3 regions of the Peribacillus phoenicis genome follow, and region 1 is predicted to be linked to each of the others. Evidence: a T-box and tRNA genes for the amino acid it is inferred to sense, from the RefSeq annotation. Region 1 holds a T-box; the other regions hold tRNA genes.
The links. The T-box of region 1 lies ahead of ABC374_RS17285 (valine--tRNA ligase). A T-box ahead of a tRNA ligase gene usually reads a tRNA of that ligase, here a tRNA-Val.
Positions count from the first base shown of each region.

Region 1 (6,639 bases):
GAAGGGATTGAAAGGGTCAATATGGATGCTTTTATACAAATCGGCAATGAACTTGGGTATCCACTTATCGTTAAGGAAGCATACGGTTCTTTTGGGGAACAAGTATATTTGATCCAAACAGAGGATGAGTTACTAAAGACGATCCGTAATCTTGGCCACAAACCATTTATACTCCAGGAATTCATCGAGCACAGTAAAGGTCGGGATATTCGTGTGAATGTCGTGGGAAATCAAATCATAGCAGCGATGCAACGCCATTCGGAGCAAGACTTCCGAGCTAATATGACTGCCGGAGGGCAGGCTGCTCCATATATACCCACCAGTGAAGAAGCACAACTTGCCATCCGATGTGCGCAAATTCTGGGTGCCGACTTCGCTGGCGTCGATTTGTTGTTCGGTAAAGAAGGTCCGCTTTTGTGCGAAGTGAATTCGAATTCGCATTTGCTGAATATTTATGAATGTACAGGCATCAACATCGCTGATAGCATGTTCGATTATATCTTGAAAGAATTAGGAAAAGGAAGTGCATCTGATGAAAAAACAAGCAGGCTGGTTGATTTATAACCGTGAGGATGCCTTAAAAAACAAAGGATACATAGATTGGATGCTTGACGAAGCCAGTAAGCTTGATCTTGATTTACACTTTCACTTTCGGGAAGACCTTAGGATCGGTCATCGTTTCAACGAGTTGTACGTGGAACATGAGACGCAGCCAATTTCATTGCCAGACTTTGCTATCGTCCGGACCATCGATCCTTTTTTCACAAAGCAACTTGAGCAACTGGGGATTCCTTGCTTTAACTCCTCCTTCGTATCGGAAATCGCGAATGACAAAGCAAAGACGCATCAATATTTGTCCTCGCTTGGGATTCCAATGGCCGATACCGTATATTGTAACGGAAGGCCGAATGCCGATGACATGGAGTTCCCTTTCATTGCTAAAGAAACAAGTGGACGCGGCGGGAAACAAGTATATCTAATACAACATGCCGATGATCTTGCCGAACTGAATGATGGAAATTGGATAGTCCAAAAACCTGGCTTATTCGGTAAAGATATCCGAGTATTTGTAATTGGAAAAAAAGTGAAGGCTGCTGTACTTAGGGAATCCGCTTCAAGTTTCAAGGCAAATTATACGCTGGGCGGAACGGCTTCACTATATGAGCTATCTGCAGCTGAATTAGCCCTTGTTGAAAGAGTAATGAGGTCGTTTGATTTCGGCCTGGTCGGTATCGATTTCATATTTGCCGAAGATGGCAGCCCCATGCTCAACGAAATCGAGGATGTCGTTGGCAGCCGGACATTAAGTGCATTAAGTGATATGAATATCGTATCGGAGTACCTTACATTCATAAAAGAAAGAATATCCTCCTAACGAAACACAAAAAGGATGAACCGGCATAAAGCTGGTTCATCCTTTTGTTTTACAGTTGTTTCAGTTCGCTGATCCTGTGAATTACTGAGTCGCGTTTTTCGCTATAGTCTTTTTCCTTGGCACGTTCTTCTTCGATGACGCTTGCCGGCGCCTTTTTGACGAAGCCCTCGTTGCCTAGTTTTTTCTGTACACGCTCAACTTCTTTATTAAGTTTGTCGAGTTCTTTTTCAAGACGTTTCACTTCTTCGTCAATATTGATCAGTCCTGTCAGCGGAAGGATCAGTTCTACGCCAGTTACGACAGCTGTCATCGCTTGAGCAGGTTCCTCGACTTCAATTCCGATCGTCAATTGTTCAGGATTACAGAAACGCTCGATATAGCTGCTGTTTTTCTGTAACGTCTCTAAGATTGACTCATCTTTCGCTTTTAAAATCAAATTGATTTTTTTGCTAAGCGGTGTGTTCACCTCAGCACGGATATTACGTACGGAGCGGATGATTTCAACAAGCAGCTTCATTTCCTCGGCTGCAGCTGTATCTGTCAATCCTTCATTCACTTCCGGCCAAGCGGCAACAGTGATGGACTCACCTTGATGCGGAAGGTTCTGCCAGATCTCTTCGGTAATGAAAGGCATGAACGGGTGTAACAATCTCATCGTGTTATCCAGTACATAAGCCAAGATCGAGCGCGTCGTTTTCTTCGCTGCTTCGTCTTCGCCATATAGCGGAAGCTTCGCCATTTCAATATACCAGTCACAGAAGTCATCCCAAATGAAGTTGTATAGCACACGGCCCACTTCACCAAACTCATAACGGTCCGCAAGTCTGGTTACGTTGGAAATCGTTTCATTCAAGCGCGTCAAGATCCATTTATCGGCTACAGACTTCTCACCGCTTAAATCGATTTCGTCATAAGTCATGCCATTCATGTTCATCAAAGCAAAACGGGATGCGTTCCAAATCTTATTGGAGAAGTTCCAGACCGCTTCCACTTTTTCCGTGCTGTAACGAAGATCCTGTCCTGGCGAGCTGCCAGTAGACAAGAAGTAACGCAGTGAATCGGCACCGTATTGATCGATGACATCCATCGGATCGACACCATTGCCAAGCGATTTACTCATCTTGCGCCCCTGTTCGTCACGAACGAGTCCGTGGATCAGCACATCTTCAAATGGTCGTTCACCCGTGAACTCAAGAGCTTGGAAAATCATCCGTGAAACCCAGAAGAATATGATATCATAACCTGTCACAAGTGCCCCGGTTGGATAGTAACGTTGGAAATCGATACTGTCCTTGTCAGGCCAGCCCATAGTCGAGAACGGCCATAATGCCGAGCTGAACCATGTATCCAGAACATCCGTATCTTGTTCCCAGTTTTCAGCGTCCGCAGGCTCTTCGTGACCTACATACACTTCACCTGTTTCTTTATGGTACCAGGCTGGAATGCGGTGACCCCACCAAAGCTGACGGGAAATGCACCAGTCACGGATATTTTCCATCCAATGCAGGTACGTTTTTTCGAAACGATCCGGTACGAAATGAACTTTTTCCTCATCGGATCCTTTTTGAAGCTCAACGGATGCATCAGCCAGCGGCTGCATTTTAACGAACCATTGCGTCGAAAGATATGGTTCAACAACAGCACCGCTTCTCTCTGAATGTCCCACTGAGTGAAGGTGATCTTCGATTTTGAAGAGTACTCCTTCTTCCTGAAGGTCTTTGACGATTTGTTTACGGCATTCAAACCGGTCCATGCCTTCATATTTACCAGCCTTTTCATTCATCGAGCCATCTTCATGCATGACAAGGATGCGCTCCAAATCGTGACGGTTCCCGATTTCGAAATCATTCGGGTCATGAGCCGGAGTAATTTTGACCGCGCCTGAACCAAATTCCATATCGACATAATCATCACCGACAATCGGGATTTCCCGGCCTGTAATTGGCAAGCGGACCATTTTGCCGATCAAGTGTTTATAACGGTCATCTTCAGGATGTACAGCAACAGCAGTATCACCAAGCATCGTTTCTGGACGGGTAGTGGCAATTTCAATTTCACCTGATCCGTCAACCAACGGATATTTCATATGGTAAAATGCGCCCTGCACATCTTTGTAAATAACCTCGATATCGGATAACGCCGTTTTCGTCGATGGATCCCAGTTGATGATGTATTCGCCGCGATAAATCAAGCCCTTGTTATAAAGCGAAACGAACACTTCGCGCACAGCTTTTGAAAGCCCCTCATCAAGAGTGAAGCGTTCACGTGTATAATCAAGTCCAAGACCCAGCTTTGACCATTGTTCACGGATATGGCTCGCATATTCCTCTTTCCATTTCCATGTCTCTTCTACGAATTTTTCACGTCCTAGGTCATAACGGCTCACGCCTTCCGCACGAAGTTTCTGTTCTACTTTCGCTTGAGTGGCGATACCGGCATGGTCCATGCCCGGCAACCATAAAACATCATAGCCCTGCATTCTTTTCATGCGTGTCAAAATATCTTGAAGTGTCGTATCCCAAGCGTGGCCAAGATGAAGCTTACCTGTCACGTTAGGCGGCGGGATGACAATCGTATATGGTTCTTTTTTATCATCACCCGTCGTTTCGAAAAACTTTCCATCAAGCCACCATTTGTAGCGGCCTTTCTCTATCGTCTGCGGATCATATTTAGTCGGCATAGAAATTTGATTTTCTTCCATATCATTTCCTCCTTTTTAGGCATAAAAAAAACTTCCATCATCATAAAAGGACGAAGGAAGTTGTTCGCGGTGCCACCTTTTTTCCGAAAAAGAAAAAACTCTTTCGGCTCTCAAATCGGATAACGGCTCTTCACCGGCCTTCGCTACTAAGAGGTTCACGAAGACTGCTCACGGACGACTTCGGATGCTGCTGCCTGGAAACCTCGCACCAATTTGGTTTCCTCTCTGAAAAGTGCATATCATCTTACTATTTCCGGTCTTTGCATTGATTCATATTCATATGTAAATTCATTGAATGCATATAGTATATAGTACAAAAAATATGGGGCTCCAGTCAATCATCTTTTCGCTTACTTTCCCAGGAATCATCCCATTTGATACATTCAAGGTCGTTTTCTTTATTTTATCCTCCAGGAACAGTAAATGTGATGGTTTATCACCTTTTCCACTGCCCACCCATATTATATAAGAAGTCCTAAAAAGGAAGGTAATAATATGAAGCGAAGATATACTCCCTATACTTTACCGCCTTGGATGAAGAAATTCCGCGGTGTCTGCCAGCAGTTCATCGTCCCCTTTATCGTATTCCAAGGATTACGCACACTGATTTTTCCGACTTTCTTCGATATGCTCCTGCTAATCGCATTTATTTTCCTGGCCATGTCTTTATATTTCGAATGGATTTAATTATTCCCTTACAGCAAAAAAAATATACATGACTGGAGATGATCCAATCATGTATATTTAGCTTGGAGGTGATTGTTCTTCTTTGGCAGCCTCTGCAGCAGCTTTTTTCTGCTGTTCGATCTCTTCGATTTTCATCACCATATATTCAATATTTTTCAGAAGCCAAAATTGCCGCTGCAGTTGAGTAACATTATCAAGCTCTGAACGATGGACTCTGCCATCGGAATAACTCTTCACTAATTCCAAAGCTGATCCAGGGAATGCCAGATAACTTTGCATGAGCAGCAATTCTTCTTCCTTCAACGGAAAATAACGAAAATAGTTATATAGCCAGTCAACGCAGTCATCGCATTGGACAGGATAGGTCCTGGCCGATTTAACGAGAAATGGCAGTAAATCGAAATGCGGCGGAGCCGTATTCGAATTCTCAAAATTGATGAAGTAGCCATACCCTCGATCATCATAAACGAAATGCTTCAAAGAAACCTTTCCGTGCGTGACCACGGTTCGAACCTTTTCACTTTCCTTCGTTTTTTCATACCAGGTTTCAAACTTCTTGATCGAATACTTTAGCGCCTGTGAAATATCAGTGTAGAAAGAACAAACCGTCATTTCGAATGGAGACATATACCACTTCTTTTCACAGCTGACAATATACTCATCCATAAAGTCCTTCTCGTTATTCCAGACATCAAGCGTCCGCTCATAATGGGCTTCCCTTTCCTCAATATCCACTTGTATTTCCTTAACGGAAAGTGTATGCATCCGAGCAAGCTCCCTGAACATTTGCTTATGTTTTTCATCGCGCTCCCCGTCCCCCTCATTATTGAGCCAGGGCATCAGGTAATACAAACGGCCATTATGCAGAACGGCGTAACGCTGATCCATCGTTTGATAAATCGGAACGATCCGATTATAGCCGCGATGGTATAGTTTTTGAACATTTTTGATAAAATCAATGCCGTTCTGGGGTAACATCGATTTCAAGGCAAATGTACCGCGATCACTGTATACTTTTTTCACACGCCCGAAGTCCTCGATATATTGTACATACATGGCATATTCCTTCAATACGGTTTCCGTGTCCCGATTCCGATTGGCAGGCTGCTGATTCTCGTTTTCCCTCACGAGACTCACTCACTTTCTCTAAAAAACTAAAGATTCTCCAGCACCTAAAAAACAGGAGCAGACCATATGCTCTGCTCTCTGTCCCGATCAATTCTTATATGCAACCGCCTTCGGTATATAGATGACTTGCCCTTCATGAACGTTTTGATTCGACTCCAATTCATTGCTGAAAAGTATCGATTGAACCGTAACATCATATCGTTGAGCCAAGTCATCAAGCGTTTCCCCTTGCTGAACAATGCAAACTTTCATCCTTACCAGTTCTTCTTCCTGTTTCCGTCCGAATAAATCCATGATGGAAGGCTGCTTCTCACCATGATCGGCCGTTTCTTTATCATCACGTTCCGCGGCTTGTTTCCTGCCTTTGAAATTCTTAACCTCCTTAGCCGGAGGCGCGGGTCTTTCCCTCTTTTTGAATAGATCGCTTAAGGACGAATTGGATTCCTCTTCCTGCTCCACCTTTACATGTTCATTTAGAATAGGACCCGCTGCAACGCCATCTTCCTCCTGCCGTATGACATCCTCGGTTTCTTTGGAAACAGGGCTATTTTGATGATTGGCTGCTTGACTTGGCTCTTCTACTACTTCTTCTACTTCTTCTTTCAATGTCACTCTAGGAATCTCTATCTTCTCCACTGGATCCTGCCTGCTTGGTTCCTGCCTGCTTGGTTCTTCCTCCAGTTTCCCCTCTTCCATGGAAGGTACCTTATCCGTTGGGTCAGACGGATCTCCAATAACTTCTTCCTCT
Region 1 is NZ_JBDFMF010000001.1:3,519,955-3,526,593, forward strand. Features, by position in the region: gene ABC374_RS17275 (ATP-grasp domain-containing protein) at 1-564, shown strand, start outside; gene ABC374_RS17280 (ATP-grasp domain-containing protein) at 533-1,375, shown strand; gene ABC374_RS17285 (valine--tRNA ligase) at 1,425-4,076, opposite strand; T-box leader at 4,120-4,346, opposite strand; gene ABC374_RS17290 (hypothetical protein) at 4,572-4,763, shown strand; gene ysxE (spore coat protein YsxE) at 4,821-5,891, opposite strand; gene ABC374_RS17300 (LysM peptidoglycan-binding domain-containing protein) at 5,979-6,639, opposite strand, start outside.

Region 2 (6,639 bases), 1.0 Mb from region 1:
CATTACCATCCAAGCTTTCGAAAAGGAAAGCTTCCCGTTCATTTATCATATCTATGAAGAGTTTTTCTGAATCATCAGGCGAACAAAGTAAGTTTGTCGTTAAGTAAGCTTGTTTCCCCACTATTGACAGCATGAAGGCAGGTATATAAAAAAGGTTGTCCCCGAACTGATTCCAAAGGAGCGTACTGTCAGTTTCATAATCAAAAGAAAAGCCCCCAAACAGTAAAGGACCTGTCGCTTCTACATCGGTCACTCCTGTTTTGACAGCATTATTCTGCAGTTTGATCCAGCTCTTTTCGACTTCTCTATAACGTTCGGCATTCGATGCCGCTTTGAGTTTCTTAACATTGCCTAAACCGGTGATGGTTATTTCCTTTGCAGGGTCCTCCCAGAAAAAGCGTTCACCCGCGTACCGTTCTCTTCCAGCTTGATAAAATGAAAGGGGGTTGTTGCATTTAATCTTCTTAATATGACTGAATAGAACTTGATCATTCAAGTCCTTCGCCTTTTGTATAGCTGAAGCCAGTCCCCGAAACTGTTCAGTTTCCTCTGAGATAGCCAAAAAAATCCCCCCAAATGTACATTTTAAAAGCTTTTTAACCTATTTAAAGATACACCTCACTTGAACCCCATGTCAATAAAACGCCCCTTTACCGAACGATTCTTTCCTGCTTTTTTCCTTATTATATGAATCTTAGCGAATGTAGAGAAATACCCTGGATTTTGGAAATGGATCATCCAGGAATTCCAATTATCGCCCTTACCCACTTTTCCTGCATTTATTAGGATAACCTTTTGTGCAACATTTCAATATTTGTTATAATTTCGAGAGAACCAATAATGATTTTGAGGAGAGAAATAATGCAAACAGAATACGATGGACTTCCCCTTAAACGGACCTGGAAGATTTGGTGGGAGTTAATACGTCCACATACACTAACCGCAGCTTTTGTCCCAGTCTTACTTGGAACTGTGATTGCACTTTTGGAAGATGGAGTGAATTGGTTACTCTTCGCTGCCATGATGATTGCCAGTATCCTGATTCAAGCTGCAACCAATTTATTCAATGAATACTACGATTTCAAGAGAGGCTTGGATACGGAGGAATCCGTAGGCATCGGCGGCGGGATCGTCCGTCATGGGATGACCCCCAAACTAATCATGAGCTTGGCCCTATGCATGTATGCCATCGCCTTGATAATTGGAATCTATATCTGTGCCGCATCATCTTGGTGGCTTGCTGCAGTAGGACTGGTTTGCATGCTTGTCGGCTATCTTTATACAGGCGGTCCCCTGCCCATTTCATATACACCATTCGGGGAACTTTTTTCTGGATTGTTCATGGGCTTTTTGATAATCTTGATCGCCTTTTTCATTCAAACCGGTGATGTTTCTTCAACAGCCATCTTAATTGCCATTCCAAGTGGGATTTTGGTTGGGCTGATCAACTTATCCAATAACCTACGTGACCATGATGGAGATAAGGCTCATGGGCGCAAAACGATGCCTGTAGTGATGGGCAGGAAAAACGCCCTGACATTCATGGCAATAATGTTCGCCTTCTCTTATCTATGGCTTGTTGGGCTAGTCCTTACCGGAAGCGTAACGGCGTGGATTCTCCTTGCCTTCCTTAGCATACCGAAGGCCATGGCCGCAATCAAAGGCTTCGTAGGCAAAACACAGCCGATCACGATGGTCCCGGCAATGAAAGCCACGGCCCAAACGAACACCTTCTTTGGCTTACTCATGGCCATTGGATTATTCATCAGCTATCTTATATAATCTCCGAGGACTGAGCTCATCCGCTCAGTCCTTTTTTCTATGTTCCGATGCATATTGTTTTCCTATACTCCAATTCGGGTAATAGATAATACAACCATCTTACCAATATAAAATGAGATTTGGACTTTAGAAGGAGTGAATAGGATATGGCAACGAAACATCAAACGCAAAAATTAAAAAAGGAACTGCTTCAAGAAAGAAATGAATTAAGTAGTAGAATTCAAAATGATGAACAATCCGTTCTGGATAAAAGCCAGACGGAATCCGTAGGGGAATTATCATCTTATGATAATCATCCTGCTGACCTAGGAACCGAATTATTCGAGATGGAACGGAATCAAGCACTCGATGAGCATGCACAATCAGAAATGGAGAAAATCGAGGAAGCATTAAAAGCAATGGAAGAAGGTTCGTATGGCCAGTGTAAAACCTGCAATAGGGAAATCCCCATCGAGAGGCTTGAAGCGATCCCAAGCACCCTCTACTGTGTCGAGCATGCCCCGGAAGGTCCTAATACACAAGAGCGACCAGTGGAAGAGGATATATTGATTCCATCCAAGGGTGATCATTTTGAAAACCGTCATGGAAATGAAATAGTGGATAAAGAGGATAGCTTTGGTGAAGTCGCCAAATTCGGTACATCCGAAACGCCATCTGATTACACCGGCGATCATGACAATTATAATGACCTTTATAAAACCGAAGATGAAACGGATGGATTTCCAGAAGACTATGAAGGATTTGCAGCAAATGATATCGAAGGTAAAAATAGGGTGGATATACCGAACAAAAAGCAAAAGGAATATGAAGATACATTAGAAGAAGAAAATATCGATTCCCTGCTTGGGGACATCCCTTATAAACAAAAAGATAGTTATGTCAATGAAAAGAAATGAAAAAAAGAAGCATACATGAATGTATGCTTCCTTTTTTGTTATGACCCGTACGGGATTCGAACCCGTGTTACCGCCGTGAAAGGGCGGTGTCTTAACCGCTTGACCAACGGGCCAAATGGCGGAGAAGGAGGGATTTGAACCCTCGCGCCGCTCGCGCGACCTACACCCTTAGCAGGGGCGCCTCTTCAGCCTCTTGAGTACTTCCCCATGGCTCCGCAGGTAGGACTCGAACCTACGACCGTTCGGTTAACAGCCGAATGCTCTACCACTGAGCTACTGCGGAACAATATGAATATGGTGGGCCTAAATGGACTCGAACCATCGACCTCACGCTTATCAGGCGTGCGCTCTAACCAGCTGAGCTATAGGCCCATATTTGGAGCGGGTGAAGGGAATCGAACCCTCATCATCAGCTTGGAAGGCTGAGGTTTTACCACTAAACTACACCCGCGAAATGGGGCGACTGATGGGAATCGAACCCACGAATGCCTGAACCACAATCAGGTGCGTTAACCACTTCGCCACAACCGCCGTAATATGAAAGATATGGTGGCTCAGGACGGAATCGAACCGCCGACACAAGGATTTTCAGTCCTTTGCTCTACCGACTGAGCTACTGAGCCCCATTTGTATTAAATTTAAAAAATGGCGGTCCCGACGGGAATCGAACCCGCGATCTCCTGCGTGACAGGCAGGCATGTTAACCGCTACACCACGGGACCTAATAATTGCGGGGACAGGATTTGAACCTGCGACCTTCGGGTTATGAGCCCGACGAGCTACCGGACTGCTCCACCCCGCGACGGTAATAATGAAACGATTTGCATCAAGTTTTCGTGTATATCGTTTTTTCGCTTCCTCTATGTAAGGTTGTTTAAAAACAACTTGCTGCTTTTTTAAAAAAATGGAGGAGGTAGAGGGATTCGAACCCCCGCGGGATTTGACTCCCCTGTCGGTTTTCAAGACCGATCCCTTCAGCCGAACTTGGGTATACCTCCACGGCATTAAAAAATGAATATGGTGGACCTTGTAGGACTCGAACCTACGACCGGACGGTTATGAGCCGTCTGCTCTAACCAGCTGAGCTAAAGGTCCTTATATTTATTGGTAGCGGCGGAGGGGATCGAACCCCCGACCTCACGGGTATGAACCGTACGCTCTAGCCAGCTGAGCTACACCGCCAATATAATATAAGTATCTGATTGAAAAATGGTGGAGCCTAGCGGGATCGAACCGCTGACCTCCTGCGTGCAAGGCAGGCGCTCTCCCAGCTGAGCTAAGGCCCCATTCATTAAAAATCACGTGGTCGGGAAGACAGGATTCGAACCTGCGACCCCTTGGTCCCAAACCAAGTGCTCTACCAAGCTGAGCTACTTCCCGCAATAAACATGGTGCGCCCGGCGGGAGTCGAACCTACAACCTTCTGATTCGTAGTCAGATGCTCTATCCAATTGAGCTACGGGCGCATATTAAGATGGTGCCGAGGACCGGAATCGAACCGGTACGGTAGTCACCTACCGCAGGATTTTAAGTCCTGTGCGTCTGCCAGTTCCGCCACCCCGGCACATACGAAAAGTGGAGCGGAAGACGGGATTCGAACCCGCGACCCCAACCTTGGCAAGGTTGTATTCTACCACTGAACTACTTCCGCATGTAAGATGCGGGTGAAGGGACTTGAACCCCCACGCCTTGCGGCGCCAGATCCTAAGTCTGGTGCGTCTGCCAATTCCGCCACACCCGCATATAAAATGGTGAGCCATGAAGGATTCGAACCTTCGACCCTCTGATTAAAAGTCAGATGCTCTACCAACTGAGCTAATGGCTCGTGCTTGTACTATCTTAAAATGGTGCCGGCAAGAGGACTTGAACCCCCAACCTACTGATTACAAGTCAGTTGCTCTACCAGTTGAGCTACACCGGCAGGTGTAAAATGGTGGAGGATGACGGGATCGAACCGCCGACCCTCTGCTTGTAAGGCAGATGCTCTCCCAGCTGAGCTAATCCTCCATATAAAACCTGCTTGGCGACGTCCTACTCTCACAGGGGGAAACCCCCAACTACCATCGGCGCTGAAGAGCTTAACTGCCGTGTTCGGAATGGGAACGGGTGTGACCTCTTCGCTATCGTCACCAAACAATGTTTACATTTTTTCAAGACATATATTATTATAACGTCTTTTTGAGAAAATGCAAGAAGAAATTTTCATTCCTTCAAAACTAGATAATAAGAAGGTATTTCATTTTTAAAAAGCGTTGGTTAAGTCCTCGATCTATTAGTATCAGTCAGCTCCACATGTCACCATGCTTCCACCTCTGACCTATCAACCTGATCATCTTTCAGGGATCTTACTAGCTTGCGCCATGGGAAATCTCATCTTGAGGGGGGCTTCATGCTTAGATGCTTTCAGCACTTATCCCGTCCGCACGTAGCTACCCAGCTATGCCTTTGGCAAGACAACTGGTACACCAGCGGTGCGTCCATCCCGGTCCTCTCGTACTAAGGACAGCTCCTCTCAAATTTCCTGCGCCCGCGACGGATAGGGACCGAACTGTCTCACGACGTTCTGAACCCAGCTCGCGTACCGCTTTAATGGGCGAACAGCCCAACCCTTGGGACCGACTACAGCCCCAGGATGCGATGAGCCGACATCGAGGTGCCAAACCTCCCCGTCGATGTGGACTCTTGGGGGAGATAAGCCTGTTATCCCCGGGGTAGCTTTTATCCGTTGAGCGATGGCCCTTCCATGCGGAACCACCGGATCACTAAGCCCGACTTTCGTCCCTGCTCGACTTGTAGGTCTCGCAGTCAAGCTCCCTTGTGCCTTTACACTCTACGAATGATTTCCAACCATTCTGAGGGAACCTTTGGGCGCCTCCGTTACTCTTTAGGAGGCGACCGCCCCAGTCAAACTGCCCACCTGACACTGTCTCCCACCCCGATAAGGGGCGCGGGTTAGAATTTCAATACAGCCAGGGTAGTATCCCACCAACGCCTCCACCGAAGCTGGCGCTCCGGCTTCTCAGGCTCCTACCTATCCTGTACAAGCTGTACCAAAATTCAATATCAGGCTGCAGTAAAGCTCCACGGGGTCTTTCCGTCCTGTCGCGGGTAACCTGCATCTTCACAGGTACTATAATTTCACCGAGTCTCTCGTTGAGACAGTGCCCAGATCGTTACACCTTTCGTGCGGGTCGGAACTTACCCGACAAGGAATTTCGCTACCTTAGGACCGTTATAGTTACGGCCGCCGTTTACTGGGGCTTCGGTTCAAAGCTTCGCTTGCGCTAACCTCTCCCCTTAACCTTCCAGCACCGGGCAGGTGTCAGCCCCTATACTTCGCCTTGCGGCTTCGCAGAGACCTGTGTTTTTGCTAAACAGTCGCCTGGGCCTATTCACTGCGGCTTTTCTGGGCTATTCACCCTAAAAAGCACCCCTTCTCCCGAAGTTACGGGGTCATTTTGCCGAGTTCCTTAACGAGAGTTCTCTCGCACACCTTAGGATTCTCTCCTCGCCTACCTGTGTCGGTTTGCGGTACGGGCACCTTACATCTCACTAGAGGCTTTTCTTGGCAGCGTGGAATCAGGAACTTCGGTACTATATTTCCCTCGCCATCACAGCTCCGCCTTAATGGAAACGGGATTTGCCTCGTTTCCGGCCTAACTGCTTGGACGCGCATATCCAACAGCGCGCTTACCCTATCCTTCTGCGTCCCCCCATCGTTCAAACGATGTATAGGTGGTACAGGAATATCAACCTGTTGTCCATCGCCTACGCCTTTCGGCCTCGGCTTAGGTCCCGACTAACCCTGAGCGGACGAGCCTTCCTCAGGAAACCTTAGGCATTCGGTGGAAGGGATTCTCACCCTTCTTTCGCTACTCATACCGGCATTCTCACTTCTAAGCGCTCCACCAGTCCTTCCGGTCTGACTTCAACGCCCTTAGAACGCTCTCCTACCATCGAC
Region 2 is NZ_JBDFMF010000001.1:4,537,858-4,544,496, forward strand. Features, by position in the region: gene ABC374_RS22420 (isochorismate synthase) at 1-562, opposite strand, end outside; gene ABC374_RS22425 (1,4-dihydroxy-2-naphthoate polyprenyltransferase) at 862-1,782, shown strand; gene ABC374_RS22430 (TraR/DksA C4-type zinc finger protein) at 1,929-2,678, shown strand; tRNA gene ABC374_RS22435 (tRNA-Glu) at 2,720-2,791, opposite strand; tRNA gene ABC374_RS22440 (tRNA-Ser) at 2,795-2,885, opposite strand; tRNA gene ABC374_RS22445 (tRNA-Asn) at 2,887-2,961, opposite strand; tRNA gene ABC374_RS22450 (tRNA-Ile) at 2,974-3,050, opposite strand; tRNA gene ABC374_RS22455 (tRNA-Gly) at 3,056-3,129, opposite strand; tRNA gene ABC374_RS22460 (tRNA-His) at 3,134-3,209, opposite strand; tRNA gene ABC374_RS22465 (tRNA-Phe) at 3,226-3,301, opposite strand; tRNA gene ABC374_RS22470 (tRNA-Asp) at 3,325-3,400, opposite strand; tRNA gene ABC374_RS22475 (tRNA-Met) at 3,407-3,480, opposite strand; tRNA gene ABC374_RS22480 (tRNA-Ser) at 3,584-3,676, opposite strand; tRNA gene ABC374_RS22485 (tRNA-Ile) at 3,697-3,773, opposite strand; tRNA gene ABC374_RS22490 (tRNA-Met) at 3,784-3,860, opposite strand; tRNA gene ABC374_RS22495 (tRNA-Ala) at 3,889-3,964, opposite strand; tRNA gene ABC374_RS22500 (tRNA-Pro) at 3,982-4,058, opposite strand; tRNA gene ABC374_RS22505 (tRNA-Arg) at 4,068-4,144, opposite strand; tRNA gene ABC374_RS22510 (tRNA-Leu) at 4,154-4,242, opposite strand; tRNA gene ABC374_RS22515 (tRNA-Gly) at 4,255-4,329, opposite strand; tRNA gene ABC374_RS22520 (tRNA-Leu) at 4,338-4,419, opposite strand; tRNA gene ABC374_RS22525 (tRNA-Lys) at 4,428-4,503, opposite strand; tRNA gene ABC374_RS22530 (tRNA-Thr) at 4,524-4,599, opposite strand; tRNA gene ABC374_RS22535 (tRNA-Val) at 4,610-4,685, opposite strand; rRNA gene rrf (5S ribosomal RNA) at 4,697-4,812, opposite strand; rRNA gene ABC374_RS22545 (23S ribosomal RNA) at 4,931-6,639, opposite strand, start outside.
Region 2: it encodes a tRNA-Val, which carries the amino acid that the T-box ahead of ABC374_RS17285 (valine--tRNA ligase) is inferred to sense. The anticodon was not compared.

Region 3 (6,639 bases), 780 kb from region 1:
ACTCGGCAAAATGACCCCGTAACTTCGGGAGAAGGGGTGCTTTTTAGGGTGAATAGCCCAGAAAAGCCGCAGTGAATAGGCCCAGGCGACTGTTTAGCAAAAACACAGGTCTCTGCGAAGCCGCAAGGCGAAGTATAGGGGCTGACACCTGCCCGGTGCTGGAAGGTTAAGGGGAGAGGTTAGCGCAAGCGAAGCTTTGAACCGAAGCCCCAGTAAACGGCGGCCGTAACTATAACGGTCCTAAGGTAGCGAAATTCCTTGTCGGGTAAGTTCCGACCCGCACGAAAGGTGTAACGATCTGGGCACTGTCTCAACGAGAGACTCGGTGAAATTATAGTACCTGTGAAGATGCAGGTTACCCGCGACAGGACGGAAAGACCCCGTGGAGCTTTACTGCAGCCTGATATTGAATTTTGGTACAGCTTGTACAGGATAGGTAGGAGCCTGAGAAGCCGGAGCGCCAGCTTCGGTGGAGGCGTTGGTGGGATACTACCCTGGCTGTATTGAAATTCTAACCCGCGCCCCTTATCGGGGTGGGAGACAGTGTCAGGTGGGCAGTTTGACTGGGGCGGTCGCCTCCTAAAGAGTAACGGAGGCGCCCAAAGGTTCCCTCAGAATGGTTGGAAATCATTCGTAGAGTGTAAAGGCACAAGGGAGCTTGACTGCGAGACCTACAAGTCGAGCAGGGACGAAAGTCGGGCTTAGTGATCCGGTGGTTCCGCATGGAAGGGCCATCGCTCAACGGATAAAAGCTACCCCGGGGATAACAGGCTTATCTCCCCCAAGAGTCCACATCGACGGGGAGGTTTGGCACCTCGATGTCGGCTCATCGCATCCTGGGGCTGTAGTCGGTCCCAAGGGTTGGGCTGTTCGCCCATTAAAGCGGTACGCGAGCTGGGTTCAGAACGTCGTGAGACAGTTCGGTCCCTATCCGTCGCGGGCGCAGGAAATTTGAGAGGAGCTGTCCTTAGTACGAGAGGACCGGGATGGACGCACCGCTGGTGTACCAGTTGTCTTGCCAAAGGCATAGCTGGGTAGCTACGTGCGGACGGGATAAGTGCTGAAAGCATCTAAGCATGAAGCCCCCCTCAAGATGAGATTTCCCATGGCGCAAGCTAGTAAGATCCCTGAAAGATGATCAGGTTGATAGGTCAGAGGTGGAAGCATGGTGACATGTGGAGCTGACTGATACTAATAGATCGAGGACTTAACCAACGCTTTTTAAAAATGAAATACCTTCTTATTATCTAGTTTTGAAAGAATGAAAATTTCTTCTTGCATTTTCTCAAAAAGACGTTATAATAATATATGTCTTGAAAAAATGTAAACATTGTTTGGTGACGATAGCGAAGAGGTCACACCCGTTCCCATTCCGAACACGGCAGTTAAGCTCTTCAGCGCCGATGGTAGTTGGGGGTTTCCCCCTGTGAGAGTAGGACGTCGCCAAGCTTATATTGTTCCGCAGTAGCTCAGTGGTAGAGCATTCGGCTGTTAACCGAACGGTCGTAGGTTCGAGTCCTACCTGCGGAGCCATTATTGGAGAGCTGTCCGAGTGGCCGAAGGAGCACGATTGGAAATCGTGTAGACGGGTAACCCTGTCTCAAGGGTTCAAATCCCTTGCTCTCCGCCATTTATACCTGGCCCGTTGGTCAAGCGGTTAAGACACCGCCCTTTCACGGCGGTAACACGGGTTCGAATCCCGTACGGGTCACCATTTAGACAACATATTGGAGGATTAGCTCAGCTGGGAGAGCATCTGCCTTACAAGCAGAGGGTCGGCGGTTCGATCCCGTCATCCTCCACCATTTTTCAATAAGATCAGGTTGTTTCTGCATAAAGGATTGATTATTCAGCCCATTGAAACGCTCAACACGAAAACTTGATGCTCAATAGCAACATTATTACCGTCGCGGGGTGGAGCAGTCCGGTAGCTCGTCGGGCTCATAACCCGAAGGTCGCAGGTTCAAATCCTGTCCCCGCAATCTATGGTCCCGTGGTGTAGCGGTTAACATGCCTGCCTGTCACGCAGGAGATCGCGGGTTCGATTCCCGTCGGGACCGCCATTTTTATTGTTTGGCTCAGTAGCTCAGTCGGTAGAGCAAAGGACTGAAAATCCTTGTGTCGGCGGTTCGATTCCGTCCTGAGCCACCATAGTAGTGCCGGTGTAGCTCAACTGGTAGAGCAACTGACTTGTAATCAGTAGGTTGGGGGTTCAAGTCCTCTTGCCGGCACCATGTTTCATCCATATGCGGAGGGGTAGCGAAGTGGCTAAACGCGGCGGACTGTAAATCCGCTCCTTCGGGTTCGGCAGTTCGAATCTGCCCCCCTCCACCATTTTTCTTACAGGGGTATAGTTTAAAGGTAGAACAGAGGTCTCCAAAACCTCCAGTGTGGGTTCGAGTCCTACTACCCCTGCCAATTTCAATCCTATAATGGCGATTGTGGCGAAGTGGTTAACGCACCTGATTGTGGTTCAGGCATTCGTGGGTTCGATTCCCATCAGTCGCCCCATTTTAAAAAACATGGTATAATGATTACAACGTTATTGGGCTATAGCCAAGCGGTAAGGCAACGGATTTTGATTCCGTCATGCGAAGGTTCGATCCCTTCTAGCCCAGCCATATGCGAAAGTAGTTCAGTGGTAGAATACAACCTTGCCAAGGTTGGGGTCGCGGGTTCGAATCCCGTCTTTCGCTCCAAAAACGTTGGCGGCATAGCCAAGCGGTAAGGCAGAGGTCTGCAAAACCTTTACCACCGGTTCGATTCCGGTTGCCGCCTCCAACAAACATGCCGGTGTGGCGGAATTGGCAGACGCGCACGACTCAAAATCGTGTTCCTCTGGAGTGCCGGTTCGACCCCGGCCACCGGTATCAAAAGAAGTCGAAACATGGTGCTTATATCAGTAATTTAATAGTGAATAAGTACCGCAATTTAAACCGTTTCTCACAGTAGTGGGTAACGGTTTTTTTGTGTTTATTTTTTGAGAAATGGTCTTTACTAAATATCTTCTAATCGTGTGAACTAATCGTGTGCATAGATAGGGGTGATTACTGTAATGGCTAGGCGGAAAAATGGTTTAAGTGAAGCTGAACTTTCTATTGTTCGTCAAAAAAAGCAATCGTACGTCCAATCGTTCAAAGATGCATGAGAACTGTTTGAAAGAGATTGTGATATACGCAATTTGAGACCGTACACCATCAAGTATTATCGTAATGAAATTTCAGTTTTTCTAACTCACTAATCTGAACAGGGTATAGACTTAACTGTACTTAAACCTTCCAGTGTTACTGAAGAACACGTAAAGGAAAACTTCCAGAAAAATTAATTGATTTAAATGACATGATGTTGAATAGATTTATGTTAGACGCATATTTGTCTACTCTAACAAAGGAATTAGACAAGGAGAGAATAAAACTAAACGAAATCATACCTTTAATTTACCCTAACTAATATTTTAAATTAATGCAGAAATATTAGTTAATTGTGACCAACTGCTGGAGATACAGTTGGTCAATAACTTTACATATCATTCAATAAATATTCTTCTAATATTGACCGCATACGTTTACTTGGAATGTATAGGTTAATAGCTTTACCTTTCCTGATTCTGCTTCTCCATATCCACTGAATGAATTCAGATAATGCATACATATCTTCATTCACCTCTATGCCACGTACACTAAAGAATTTCTTTTCATACGGATTCATGAAGCGATTCACCACATAAGCAAGCGATTCCTTTTCTTTAAATTCGTTTGTTGCACGTGCATTACAAGCAACAAATCCTTTCGTGTTTCCTTTACTCTTCTGTTGTTTCCATTCTTGATAGACAGATGGAAATGTGTCAGTCAATTCGATTTTCCTTCTACCAAACTTTACTCCATTGCGAATTTGTAACTTCACCTCCTTCTTTTTGGCGTGTCTTTTTATGTGGACGATCTAACTCCAGACTATGTTGAAATTAATGGTGAGGAACATTTTGATTTTTTTAATTGTACAATAATTAGAATTTAAGTTGCACGTTTTATTGTATACCTTAAATGTTTTTTTGGGGGTTTCTTTTTTGGTGATTGGCGTTTCTAAAAAAAAATCTTGAGATGTGAAATAACTGGTAAAATAGTTTAAATAAATAGGAAGTGGGTAGTTTTGGGATATTTAATTTTGGGCTTTATTATCGTAGTGGTTCTTATAGTTTTGGTTTCTTTATTTGTTGGGTGAAAATTGATACATCCGAATGCGAAACCTGTAAATAGTTATCCTAGTGATTATTTAATGGAATTTGAAGATATAGAATTCAAAAGTAGGGGGAATGAAATAAATTTATAGGGATGGTTTATACCGGCTTTGGGGAAAGAAAAAATGGTCTTGATTTTTGGCTATGGATACTTGGCAAATAGAGTAGAACCTAGGGCTAATGCGTTGGAATTAGTAAAATTTCTAATTGGCGAGGAGGTTAGTTGCTTGCTTTTTGATTTTAGGGCTTGGGTAAATTCAGAGGGTAATATGACCACTTTGGGTTATTATGAAAAAAATGATATGCAAGGTGCTGTTGATTGGGTTAATAGGTTTTTCTATGGGTGGTGCTACTGCATTATTAGCAGCAGCGGAGGAAGAGTGTGTGGGAACTGTGATTGCAGACAGTCCATTCAGTGACTTGAGGTCATACTTTTTGAGAGTATGTTTTAATTCACAAAGCTTCCTAAATAACCATTTACGCCAATTATTCTTTGGTTATTACCTTTTATTTCTCGTATAGATATAAATAGTATAAAGCCCATAGAAGCTATTGAAAAAATTTATCCGAGGAAAATACTATTTATACACAGTGATTCTGATAGGACAATTTCCCATAAACATAGTGTTGACTTGTCCAATTAGAAAAAATCATATTTACTTCTTCTGCATAGAGTTTTAAATTATTATGGATTTTAGATGGGTTTGAGGGATCGCTAAAATCTTTTGAAGCATCTGCCGCTTCATTTTTTACTGTACTTGCTGTTTTAGAACGTTCATTAAAAAAGAACGGAGCTTCTTTACTTATCGATTTTTCCACAATTAATTTTTCAGCGACTGGTGATCTTTGCACTATTGTTATTTATTTCTACCATTTGCTTGTAACATAAATTTGTTAAAGAGACATAAAAATAGAGGAGAAACAACGAATGAAAACGATAACGACCGTTCTGACAGCTGTCATTTTATCGAGTCAATCACTGCCAATTTTTGCAGTGGGTTTAGAATCACCATCTGCTGAGACTAACAAAGAGGAACAGCAAGCTTCACTTTTTGAAACAAATTCAAATTCAGAGAAGCCTTTACCGACAAAGGAAGCTAAAAAAGCAAGTTTAGTTGAATCTCCACGTTCTGAAGAAGCTTTGAAGGAAAAGAACGAGGATATAAAACTTTCATCAGAGGCGACATTCGACGCATCAGCCCGACCATTAAATGGAATGTCAGGAGAATCTGAGTCGGTAATAGAAGCGAATTCAGATAAAGATCAAGTAGACGAAAAAGAAGGGACAACTACCAAAGAACAAGTAGAAGTTCCTATCATTCCTGAAGAAACAACAAAAGAGGAGGAAACTCAAACTCCAAGTGAGGGGATCGAAGAACGAGCGAATATAAAAACAAATATTGAAGAGCGAGATTTTGTTACAGCCCCTACAATTCCATCTCACGATGAAGAAACTGTAGATATTCCAGATGTATATTTAAAAACAGCTATAGCAAAGGAACTTGGAGTAACTTCTGACACAATTATGACTAAAGACATGCTAAGTAAAATATCAAATTTAAAAATCGTAAATGTTGAAAATTTGAGCGGTTTAGAGCATGCTACTAACCTTGAAAAACTAGATGCTGTATCGGTATCGGCTAAAGATTTATCGCCTATTTCTTCACTAACAAAACTAACAGAATTAAATATGAGCACAGATAGCGTAAACATAGTATCGCTAAGTTCTTTAACTAATCTAACGAAATTGAACTTGTCTGGTTCTTATAGGTTGAGCAATCTCTCTCCGATATCTCATTTAGTAAATTTAGAAGAGTTAGTCTTAGGAAATACGCGATTCAATACAAGTTCAAGTCCTATTGAAGATATAAGTTTTATAAAGAATTTAAAGTTGTTGGAATCTATCTCTATAAATCGAACCAATTTGAACGATATTTCTCACCTTCAAGCTCTAAAAAAATTAACATCCATTTCTTTAGAAAATAATCGAATTCAAGATATCTCAGTACTCAGTGATTTGTCAAATATTGAAACATTAAATCTAGCTGGTAATCAAATCAATGACGTATCATCTATAAACACATTATCTAAATTACACACTGTGAATCTGACTCAAAACTACATAGTGGATAATCCACTCAATATTGAAAAGATGATAGCAGATCAAAATTTTTTATCAGATACAGCTAATCAATACCAGGTGTCTGTTCCTGAATCAATCCGTATTGCACTAGGGACCAGTCTAGACGTTCCCTTGTCATGGACTCACGACGGCTTAACGCTAACCGACCTCTCTAAGACTCACTTTAGGCAAGTTAAACCTGTGGTTACAACCTCTGAATCTGGACTTCAGATTGATTCTGCATCCATCCAAAAGGTGTCATTAACAGGTCAAGAAGCTGGAA
Region 3 is NZ_JBDFMF010000001.1:4,303,186-4,309,824, reverse strand. Features, by position in the region: rRNA gene ABC374_RS21200 (23S ribosomal RNA) at 1-1,215, shown strand, start outside; rRNA gene rrf (5S ribosomal RNA) at 1,334-1,449, shown strand; tRNA gene ABC374_RS21190 (tRNA-Asn) at 1,459-1,533, shown strand; tRNA gene ABC374_RS21185 (tRNA-Ser) at 1,539-1,630, shown strand; tRNA gene ABC374_RS21180 (tRNA-Glu) at 1,640-1,714, shown strand; tRNA gene ABC374_RS21175 (tRNA-Val) at 1,730-1,805, shown strand; tRNA gene ABC374_RS21170 (tRNA-Met) at 1,909-1,982, shown strand; tRNA gene ABC374_RS21165 (tRNA-Asp) at 1,988-2,063, shown strand; tRNA gene ABC374_RS21160 (tRNA-Phe) at 2,076-2,151, shown strand; tRNA gene ABC374_RS21155 (tRNA-Thr) at 2,159-2,234, shown strand; tRNA gene ABC374_RS21150 (tRNA-Tyr) at 2,251-2,334, shown strand; tRNA gene ABC374_RS21145 (tRNA-Trp) at 2,345-2,418, shown strand; tRNA gene ABC374_RS21140 (tRNA-His) at 2,436-2,511, shown strand; tRNA gene ABC374_RS21135 (tRNA-Gln) at 2,547-2,621, shown strand; tRNA gene ABC374_RS21130 (tRNA-Gly) at 2,625-2,699, shown strand; tRNA gene ABC374_RS21125 (tRNA-Cys) at 2,708-2,781, shown strand; tRNA gene ABC374_RS21120 (tRNA-Leu) at 2,790-2,870, shown strand; gene ABC374_RS21115 (hypothetical protein) at 3,520-3,903, opposite strand; gene ABC374_RS21110 (hypothetical protein) at 4,817-5,086, opposite strand; gene ABC374_RS21105 (Ig-like domain-containing protein) at 5,163-6,639, shown strand, end outside.
Region 3: it encodes a tRNA-Val, which carries the amino acid that the T-box ahead of ABC374_RS17285 (valine--tRNA ligase) is inferred to sense. The anticodon was not compared.